Regions from separate parts of the Mesorhizobium sp. B3-1-8 genome, predicted to be linked through region 3. Evidence: predicted binding sites of a transcription regulator. Region 3 holds the regulator's gene; each other region holds the start of a gene.

Region 1 (3,239 bases), on a different contig from region 3:
CGTGCCGATCGGCGCGCCGATCCAGCGCAGGACGCCGTCCGAGCCCAAAGCCAGGTCGCCATTGGCGCAAGCGGCAAAGCGTTCGGCGCGCGCCTCGAACTCGGCCGCGAGCGCCTTCTGGGCGGCGGTGCGCACCGCCTTGGCGTCCTCGCCGCCGGCGCTCTGGTCGGCGGTGAAGCGGAACCCCTGCAGCTCGCCGACATGATGGCCTTCGACGAGGACGGTTCCGGTAGGGCTGATTTCGGCTTCAGGCATGGTATTTTCTCTAAGGCGCCGCATGAGGACGGAAGTCCTGCGGTCTACGAAGCGTTTCGTCAACCGCTCATGCAGCGCATCCGACAATCTGTCTTCGATTTCGCGCGTCTTTTCCTGCCAGTGTAGCTGATCGGCCAGCCAGCCGGGGCGGTTGGAGACGAAAGTCCAGGTGCGGATCTGCGCGATCCGGTGCGAGAGCGTGTCGATATCGCCGTCCGTCGTGTCGGCGCGCCGCACCTGCTCGGCCATGTAATTCTCATCGACATGGCCGTGACGCGCAAGGTCCATATAGATCGAGGCGACGAGGTCGGCATGATGGGCCGGCGCGATCTTGCGGTAGTCCGGCAGGGCGCAGGCTTCCCACAGCAGCGCCACGCGCTCCTTGCCGGTGGCCAAAGCGCGGATGTCGCCATCGCGCGACAGATGCTCCAGCGCCTGCGCGTCCACGGCCGGCAGCGCGCGGGTCAGCCCTTCGACCGGCGCATTGGCCTCGATCGAGCGTTTCAGCGCATCGAGGCTGGAAAAGTCGAAATCGGCGGTGCGCCACTGCAGCACCTTCACCGGATCGAAGTCGTGTCCCTCGATCTTGGCGACCAGATCCTCGTCGAACGGATCGACCTGGCCGGTGACGCCAAACGTGCCGTCGCGCAGGTGCCGGCCGGCACGACCGGCGATCTGGCCAAGCTCGGCGGCGGTCAGGTTACGGTATTGGTAACCGTCGAATTTGCGGTTCTGGGCGAAGGCGACATGGTCGAGGTCGAGGTTCAGTCCCATGCCGATGGCGTCGGTGGCGATGAGATAGTCGACATCGCCGGACTGGAAGATCTCCACCTGCGCGTTGCGGGTGCGCGGCGAGAGCGCGCCGAGGACGACGGCCGCGCCGCCCTGCTGGCGGCGGATCAGCTCGGCGATGGCGTAGACCTCGTCGGCGGAGAAAGCGACGATAGCGGTGCGCCGCGGCAGCCGGGTGAGCTTCTTCGAGCCGGCATAGGCAAGGTGCGAAAGCCGCGGCCGCGTCACCACCGACACGCCCTTCAACAGGTGCTGCAGGATGCCGTGCATGGTGGCGGCGCCGAGAAGCAGCGTCTCCTGGCGGCCGCGCAGATGCAGGATGCGGTCGGTGAAGATATGGCCGCGTTCGAGATCGCCGGCGAGCTGCACCTCGTCGATGGCGACGAAGGCGGCGTCGGTTTCGCGCGGCATCGCCTCGACGGTGCAGACCGAATATTTCGCCCCGGCAGGCACGATCTTCTCCTCGCCGGTGATCAGCGCCACCTTGTGGGCGCCGACCTTCTCGCAGACCCGGGCATAGACTTCGCGGGCGAGCAGCCTGAGCGGCAGGCCGATGACGCCGGTCTCATGCGCGACCATGCGCTCGATGGCGAGATGGGTCTTGCCGGTGTTGGTGGGCCCCAGCACGGCCGTCACGTCGCGGCCCGAAAGGATCAGCGGCTGGGAGTGTTTCGGCTGGATGTTCATCGGCTCGGAAATAAGGTTTCTGCCGCTTGTAGTCTGAAGCACGGCGGTGCCGCCGCGTGTGACAGGCGACACATAGGGACTTCGGGCGTGAAGCGAAAGCGGAATGTTCCTTTGGCGACAGGCAGAACGGGCCGGGGTGGGCAAAATCGATCGTTGTTAACGGCTGGAACGAGTCTGGAACGAATCAGCGACGAATCGCTGACTCGTTCTGATTCAGGTTTTGTTCACGGCTATATGTGGGTTTTTTGACGGTGAGTCTCACCACATGCTGAATCGCTGAATTGGCCCGATTCCTGCGTGGCCCCGTCGGACCGAGATCGTCGTTAACTTTTGCCGGGCAACGGTCGCGGTCGACTTGAGCCTTGTCCTCAAAGTTATGAAATTGTTGATTTTTCTTAATCGCTTTTTACGAGTTCGGTGACGTTTGCGCCGTCCGCCGTTAACTTTCCGGCCAAAGCCAGAACGAATCGGCGACGAATCAGCGATCCGGTTATTTTCCCGGTTTGTTCACCCCTAGATATGGTGTTATCCACAGCTTACCCACCGAGAATTCACAGCTTGTTGGCGGAGTTGCGCACAAAGGGGGCTGCTGCCGTTAACCTTTGCGTGCCGAATTGAGGCAAGGTGTCGCGCCGAGCTTGTCGACGGGGCAAAAAGGCGGCTCCGACGTCGGGGCCGCCTCAGCGCAAAAAGGGTATCAGGCGAAGTTGGGTATCAGGCGAAGTACTGGCCGCCATTGGCGGTGATGGTCGAGCCGGTGATGAAGCCGGCCTCGTCGGACGCCAGGAAGACGACGCAGCGCGCGATCTCTTCCGGCTCGCCGAGGCGGCCAACCGGGATCTGCGGGATGATGCGCTCGGTGAGCACCTTTTCGTCGATCGCCTTGACCATTTCGGTCGCGATATAGCCGGGGCAGATGACGTTGACGGTGATGCCCGCGCGCGCGCCTTCTTGGGCAAGAGCCTTACTGAAGCCGATATCGCCGGCCTTGGCGGCCGAGTAGTTGACCTGGCCGGCCTGGCCCTTCTGGCCGTTGATGGAGGAAATGGTGATGACGCGACCGAACTTGCGGTCGCGCATGCCGCTCCACAGAGGATGCGTCATGTTGAAGACGCCGGAGAGGTTGGTGTCGATGACTTCCTTCCACTGCGCGGGCGTCATCTTGTGGAACATGGCGTCGCGGGTGATACCGGCATTGTTGACCAGCACCCCGACCGGGCCGAGATCGGCTTCGATCTGCTTGATGCCCGCGGCGCAGGCCTCGTAGTCGGCGACGGACCATTTGTAGACCGGGATGCCGGTCTCGGCCTTGAATTTCTGCGCCGCCTCGTCATTGCCGGCATAGTTCGCCGCGACCGAATAGCCGGCCTTCTTCAAGGCGACCGATATCGCAGCGCCGATGCCGCGCGATCCGCCCGTGACGATTGCTACCTTGCTCATGTGGTCCTCCCTTTAAAATCGTCTGAGCGAATAGGGAGTAGCGAATAGCGAGTAGGGGTCCGATG
Region 2 (3,239 bases), on a different contig from region 3:
GCCGGATCTTGTCGATGGCGCGGTCTGCGCCGAAGCGCGCGAGACCTTTTCGGCTGCCGGGCCTGAGCTTCTCGTCCGCCAGGCCGAGCGGCAATTCGAGCTGCAGCTCGGCATGCTCCTCCAGATGCGAGACCGAGATGGCGAGCAGCGAGATGTCGCGCTCGCCCGGATGGGCGGCCAGCACGCCGCGCACCAGCTCCTCGGCGATCTCGGCCAGCATCGCGGTCGCGTGGATCGGCTGCTCGAGCGTAATCGAGCGGCTCACCGCGCGCATGTCGGCGAAGCGCACGCGCACCGTGACCGTGCGCCCCGGCCGGTCCTTGGCGCGCAAGCGGCTGGCTACGCGGTCGGCCAGATGCAGCAGCGTCGGCACGAAGACGCGCGGCAGCGCCGGCTTCCTGCCCAGCGCCGATTGCGCGCCGGCCGAATGCGCGCGCCGATGCGTCTCGAGCTTGCGCGGGTCGCGGTTCCAGGCAAGCGCGGCAAGCTTCTGGCCGGCGGCATGGCCGATCAGCCGCTCCAGCGCCCCGCTATGCGTGCGCGCCAATTGCCCGATCGTCTCGACGCCGATTTCCGCGAGCCTGGCCTTGGTCGCGGGGCCGACGCCCCACATCAGCGTGACGGGCAAATCGTGCAGGAAGGCGAGCTCGGTGCCGGGCTCGACCACCACCAACCCGTCTGGCTTGGCGACCTGCGAGGCGATCTTGGCGAGATGTTTTGTCCGCGCCACGCCGATCGAGATCGGCAGGCCGAGCTCGGTCTTCACCCGCGCGCGGATTTTTCGCGCGATCTCTTGCGGAGGGCCAAACAGATGCGTGCAGCCGGCGACATCGGCAAAGGCCTCGTCGATCGAGATACGTTCGACCACCGGCGTGAAATCGTCGAGCACCTTGATCGCCGCATCGCCGAGACGCTGGTACTCGGAAAAATGACCGCCGACGAAAATGAGCTGCGGGCAGAGCTCGCGCGCCTTGCGGCCGGACATGCCGCCGCGCACGCCGAAGACCTTGGCCTCATAGGAAGCCGCCAGCACCACGCCGCCGCCGACGGCGATCGGCTTGCCGCGCAATGACGGATCGAGCAGCTGCTCGACGGAAGCGTAGAAGGCATCGAGATCGGCATGCAGGATGGTGGCGGCAGCGGCGTCCTTAGCGAGCATCCTGCGCTCCCGTCTGCAGCGCCCGCTTTGCCGCGGTGCAGTATTAGATTTCTCTGTTGGAAAAGGCAGATTTAGGGAACATAAAGAGAACAAAAGCAGTCTAGTGTCAAGGGCCCTATGAGCCTGCTTTCTGTGTCTTCATACAAACGAATGAGCCTGCCTCATTCATTCGAATGAGGCAGCGATTGCACCTGCGAAGGGATCAAGGTGACGTCGCCTTGATCCCGCAGCTTGGCTGGTGCAGCCGCCCATCGGCTGGATCCGGCCTATGCTGGTTTGGCGTATTGCTCGGCGCTCAGCACCTCGATGCACTGGAAGGGCTGATTGCCTTCCACCCAGGCGTCATGGCCCGGCGGGATGGTATAGGACGTGCCGGCCTCGAAGGTCTTTTGCGTGCCGTCGGTCATGCGCACGGTGATCGATCCGGACACGACGTAGCCGACATGCGAGACCTGGCAGCTGTCGGTCTTGACCACCGGCTTGACGCATTCGGACCATTTCCAGCCCGGCTGCATGTTCATTCGCGCCAGGGAATAACCCGGCAGCCGGACGATTTCGACGCGCGTCTTGGCGGGCGCGCGGACCTCGTCGGGAGTGTTGTGCGATTTGGATTCGAGTTTTGTCACCTGCATTGCAGCTTCGGCCATGGCATCCTCCCTTGTAAAAGCGGAGCCCGACGTTGCGATCGTCGGCGACCGCTATCCCATTCATTCATACGCCTTATCATAAGGTATTGCTAATGTAATAAGGGCCGCGGCTGGCTAAAGGCCGCGCTTCGGGCAACGGTCCGGGGTCATGTTCGGACCGAAGTCTCACCCGCCGAACGCAGAGGCCCGAGGCGCCGATTTCCGGGAAACAACAACGGCCCCATTTCATTGGCTAGCAAGCCGCCGGACAAAGTCCCTTCATCGGCGGTTGACGATGGGTGCCCGCCATTCCTGCGATATGGCGGGCATTCCTTTCGCCCTGGAAACTCTCTTGGAGTGCTGGCCGTGCAACCCGGCAACGTGATCGCGAACCTGTTTGCCGCGCTGCTTTTGGCGGGATTGATCGGCGGCGTCTTCCTCCTCTTCGGAAGGCCGCTCTGGCCACAACGCCATGCCCAGATGGTGGTCCTTCTTCCGATCGACACGATGGCCACCAGATCGGTGCGCAAGGCCTGTGCCGAGCCATGCCTGCCTGCTCGCTTCGATCTCAAGCTTGCGCCAGTCAGGCCATCCGCCGAACGCAGGCGAGGGAACCAGTCCGCGCCTCGTACCGTTGATTGAGCGAAGGGATGGCGCAGGCGGAGGCCGCCATGCATAATTTCGAACTCATCGATCTTTTGTGCGTCATCGACGCATGTGCGAGCGACCTGTCTGCCGGGCGCCTGGTGCCGATGTCGAAGGCCGTCGAGGAATTTCGCGTCCTGACCGGCGATTTCGTCTCGTCGGATGCGGATGCGGCCAACGCCTTGACGCAGGTCGCGCTCGAGCGCGGCTGCGCGGTGCTCTTCGACGAGCAGGCGGGCGCGGATATCATAGGCGAGTTGTGATCTTCCCTAGAAGCAATTCCAGGAAAGGCGCGAGCGGTTTTCCGTCCGGAATTGCGTTCAAAGGGATGACGAGATTGGCGTTCATTTCGCCAGGGTGATCATCCGTCCCGCATACATAGCGCGGTTCCCAAGCTCGGCCGTGCAATCCGATTTAACGGCGGAGCTCCCCGTCATTGCGACAGTGTCGCCGACCAGCCGCAGGCAACTGCCCTCGGCGTTCATGTCCGAATTTCCGGCATAGGTGATGGCAGCGTCCGGGGCGTAGATGAAACCGCTCACCACCGAGCCGGATCCGCCGTTCAGCGTCAGCGCCTGGGTGTTGCCGCGCGCCTGGTAGATTGTGATGCCGGCGTAGGGGCCGCTGGCCGGCGGCGACAGGTTCACCTGCTCGTTGGCGTTGATGATGAGCTGCGAGTTCTCCATCAGGAAGATCGTCACGCCCTGGCTGCTCAGGCTGCCGTTGCCGCCTGGCTTTATGGTGACGTTGCGCATGATGTAGGTGCCCGGATTGAGGGTAATATTTCCCGACAGCGTCTTGTCGCAGTA
Region 3 (3,239 bases):
GCTGGCCAATCTGGCGGTCATGCCGATCGTCTCACTGGTCGTCATGCCGTTTGCCGTGTTGAGCGCCCTGGCCATGCCCTTCGGCTTCGACGGCCCATTCCTTTATGTGATGGGCAAGGGCCTGACGGCGATGATCGCCATTTCGGCGTGGATATCCGAGCGCTCACCGGTCGACGCCGTCGGGCTGATCTCGATCCAGTCGGTGCTGCTGGCGACGGTCGCGCTGGTCATCGCGACGATGGCCACCACCTGGCTGAGGCTCGCTGCCTTACCCTTCGCGCTCGCCGCGCTGCTGGCCATTCCGCATGTCCGTACTCCGGACGTGCTTATCTCGGAGGACGCGCATCTGGTGGCGATGCCGATCGGCGGCGGTGAGCTTGCCATCAACCGCGCGCGCTCCAACGACTTCACCACCGACAACTGGAAACGGGCGCTGAAAGCCGAGGAAATCGTACCGCCGGAGACGTTCGCTAAAGACGCCCTCGACATCGCCGATCCCGTCGACCTGCCGCCCGGCTCGCCCTTCTACTGCATCGGCGACCTCTGCATCGGCCGGCATCCTTCCGGTGCCATCGTCGCGCTCGCCGAGAACCGCGCCAGCGCCCGGCCTGCTTGCGGTTTCGCCGACCTCATCGTCATCGACGACGCCACGGCCTACAATCCATGCCGCGATCCGCGCGTGCTCGTCGTCACCAAGCGGCAGCTGGCACGCGACGGCAGCGCCGCCATCTTCTTTGATCCGCAATCGGCAACCGCGCGGCCAACCGTTCGCTACGCGGTCGAAGAACCGTACCGACCCTGGCACGAGCAGCGGAAATACGCGCGTGAGGCGAGGGGGCTGCCGCCCTATCAACGACCGGAAAAGCCGGCGGTCGCGCCGCAGCCTACAGAATAGATGGCACACAGTTCCGGCGAAGACCGCCGCGCGGTTCTGCTCAGTAACGGCGGATGAGTCCGACGAGCTTACCCTGAACCTTGACCCGGTCCGGTCCGAAGATACGGGTCTCGTACGCCGGGTTGGCGGCCTCGAGCGCGATCGAGGCACCCTTGCGACGAAACCGCTTCAGGGTCGCTTCCTCGTCGTCGACCAGCGCCACCACGATCTCGCCCGGACTTGCCGTATTGGCGTTGCGGATTATGACCGTATCGCCGTCGAAGATACCGGCCTCGATCATCGAGTCGCCCTTGACCTCCAGCGCATAATGCTCGCCGCCCATGATCATGTCCGGCGGCACCGAGATCGAATGCGTCTGGTGCTGGATGGCGTCTATCGGCACGCCGGCGGCGATGCGGCCCATCACCGGAATGGACACGGCCGAAACAGCGTCGTCGTCATTGCTGGGTGTCGGCGTGCGCGAGGGCGCCGCCGGCTTGACCTGGCGGCCAAGATTGCCCTGGCCGCCCTGGATGACGCTCGGCGAAAACTTTCTCGCGGCATTCAGGCCAGGCGCGATCGAGTCGGGCAGCCGCAGCACTTCAAGCGCGCGCGCTCGGTTCGGCAGCCGGCGAATGAAGCCGCGTTCTTCCAGCGCCGTGATCAGCCGATGGATGCCCGATTTGGAGGCGAGGTCGAGCGCTTCCTTCATCTCGTCGAAAGACGGCGGAATCCCGCTCTCCTTGAGGCGTTCATGGATGAACATCAGCAGTTCATGTTGTTTGCGCGTCAGCATGGCGGCCCCCTTGGGTTCTGAAACCGGAATCAGAAAAACAAACCCAGAACAAACACTATCTGTTCCAGTTGTGTTCCGCAACCGTTTAAAGTTTAGTGAATTTGTTGAGGCTTCGGAAACAATGTTGCATCCAAGGGATACCTGGCCGAGTCAGGTCAGCGGTATCATTGATTCCGCTCGATTATGCAGCCCTCCTTAAGCTGAAGCGCGGTCCAACGCCATCACAAAGGCGCGGGCGGGATCGCTTCGGCTCTTGCGCGAACGTGCCTCACCGTGAACGAAACGGACCCAAAATGCCAACTTCGGCAATGATTCCGATCCATGGTCTTCGCCGTCTATGGACCAGCTAACATAGCGCAGAAGGTTCTTGCCGTGGCACGGACGGTGGTGAGACAACCGCCCTTGGCCAATCGTGAGAGGCGCCATGCCGAAATGGAGGCGGCAGCATGATGGGGGGAATTCCTGATCTCGCCGAGATCGAGGCGATGGATGCAGCGGATCCGCTGCGCGCCCTGCGCGATCGCTTCGTCCTGCCGGAGGGGGTGATCTACCTCGACGGGAATTCGTTGGGAGCGGCCTCGCACGCCGCATTCGACGAGTTGCGCAGGGCAGCTGCCGAGGAGTGGGCGCATGACCTCATTCGTGCTTGGAACAAGGACGGATGGTTCGACATGCCGGTCGAGCTGGGCGACCGGCTCGGGCGCCTGATCGGCGCGGCGCCGGGCCAGACCGTGGTCTGCGACACCACGTCGATCAACATCTACAAAGTGCTGCACGCGGCGATGGCGATGCGGCCGGACCGAACCGTGATCGTTGCCGAGGGCGACAGTTTTCCGACCGATATCTATATGGCCGAAGGGGTGGCCTTGACCGGAAAGAACACTGTCCTGCACCTGGCTGGCGTGGACGCGCCGATCATCGAGGAACTGATCGACGAACGCGTGGCGGTGGTGTTGGTCAACCACGTCAATTACAAATCCGGCGAGTTGCGCGACATGGCGGCGCTTACGCGCATGGCGCATGACGCCGGTGCGCTGATCGTCTGGGATCTCTGCCACAGCGCGGGCGCCATGCCGGTAGAACTTGACAGGGCAAGCGCCGATTTCGCCGTCGGCTGCACCTATAAATATCTCAATGGCGGGCCAGGTTCTCCTGCCTTCATCTATGCGGCCGAGCGGCATCTTGCCGATGTGCGGCAGCCGCTCAGCGGGTGGTGGAGCCATGCACGGCCATTCGCCTTCGAGCAAGCCTATGCGCCAGGCACCGGCATCCGCCGATTTCTGTGCGGCACGCAGCCGGTCCTGTCGATGCGGACGCTGAAAGGCGCGCTCGACATCTGGAACGGCGTTGACCTGGCGACGGTGCGGAGGAAGAGCATTGCGCTGGCCGATCTGTTCATCGAACTCGTCGAAGCACGGTGCGGCGGTTACGATCTTACGCTGGAAAGCACCCGCGACGGCGCCAAACGCGGCAGCCAGATTTCCTTCATTCACCAGCATGGCTACCAGATCATGCGGGCCCTGATCGAACGCGGCGTGATCGGTGATTTTCGGGCGCCGTCGACCATGC

The links. Region 3 encodes LexA, which represses DNA repair genes until DNA is damaged. Its sites were predicted from a motif close to TGTTCNNNNTGTGTTCNG; they were not measured.
Region 1: the regulator LexA is predicted to act here: its motif matches at 1,899-1,916, upstream of FJ424_RS22010 (helicase-related protein).
Region 2: the regulator LexA is predicted to act here: its motif matches at 1,234-1,251, upstream of dinB (DNA polymerase IV).

What each region holds. Positions count from the first base shown of each region.
Region 1 is NZ_VFTK01000024.1:93,803-97,041, forward strand. It holds gene FJ424_RS22010 (helicase-related protein) at 1-1,734, opposite strand, end outside; gene phbB (acetoacetyl-CoA reductase) at 2,449-3,174, opposite strand.
Region 2 is NZ_VFTK01000002.1:126,943-130,181, forward strand. It holds gene dinB (DNA polymerase IV) at 1-1,159, opposite strand, end outside; gene FJ424_RS02530 (cupin domain-containing protein) at 1,426-1,806, opposite strand; gene FJ424_RS02535 (hypothetical protein) at 2,143-2,427, shown strand; gene FJ424_RS02540 (hypothetical protein) at 2,457-2,693, shown strand; gene FJ424_RS02545 (TadE/TadG family type IV pilus assembly protein) at 2,775-3,239, opposite strand, start outside.
Region 3 is NZ_VFTK01000007.1:54,271-57,509, reverse strand. It holds gene FJ424_RS08560 (ComEC/Rec2 family competence protein) at 1-895, shown strand, start outside; gene lexA (transcriptional repressor LexA) at 936-1,670, opposite strand; gene kynU (kynureninase) at 2,120-3,239, shown strand, end outside.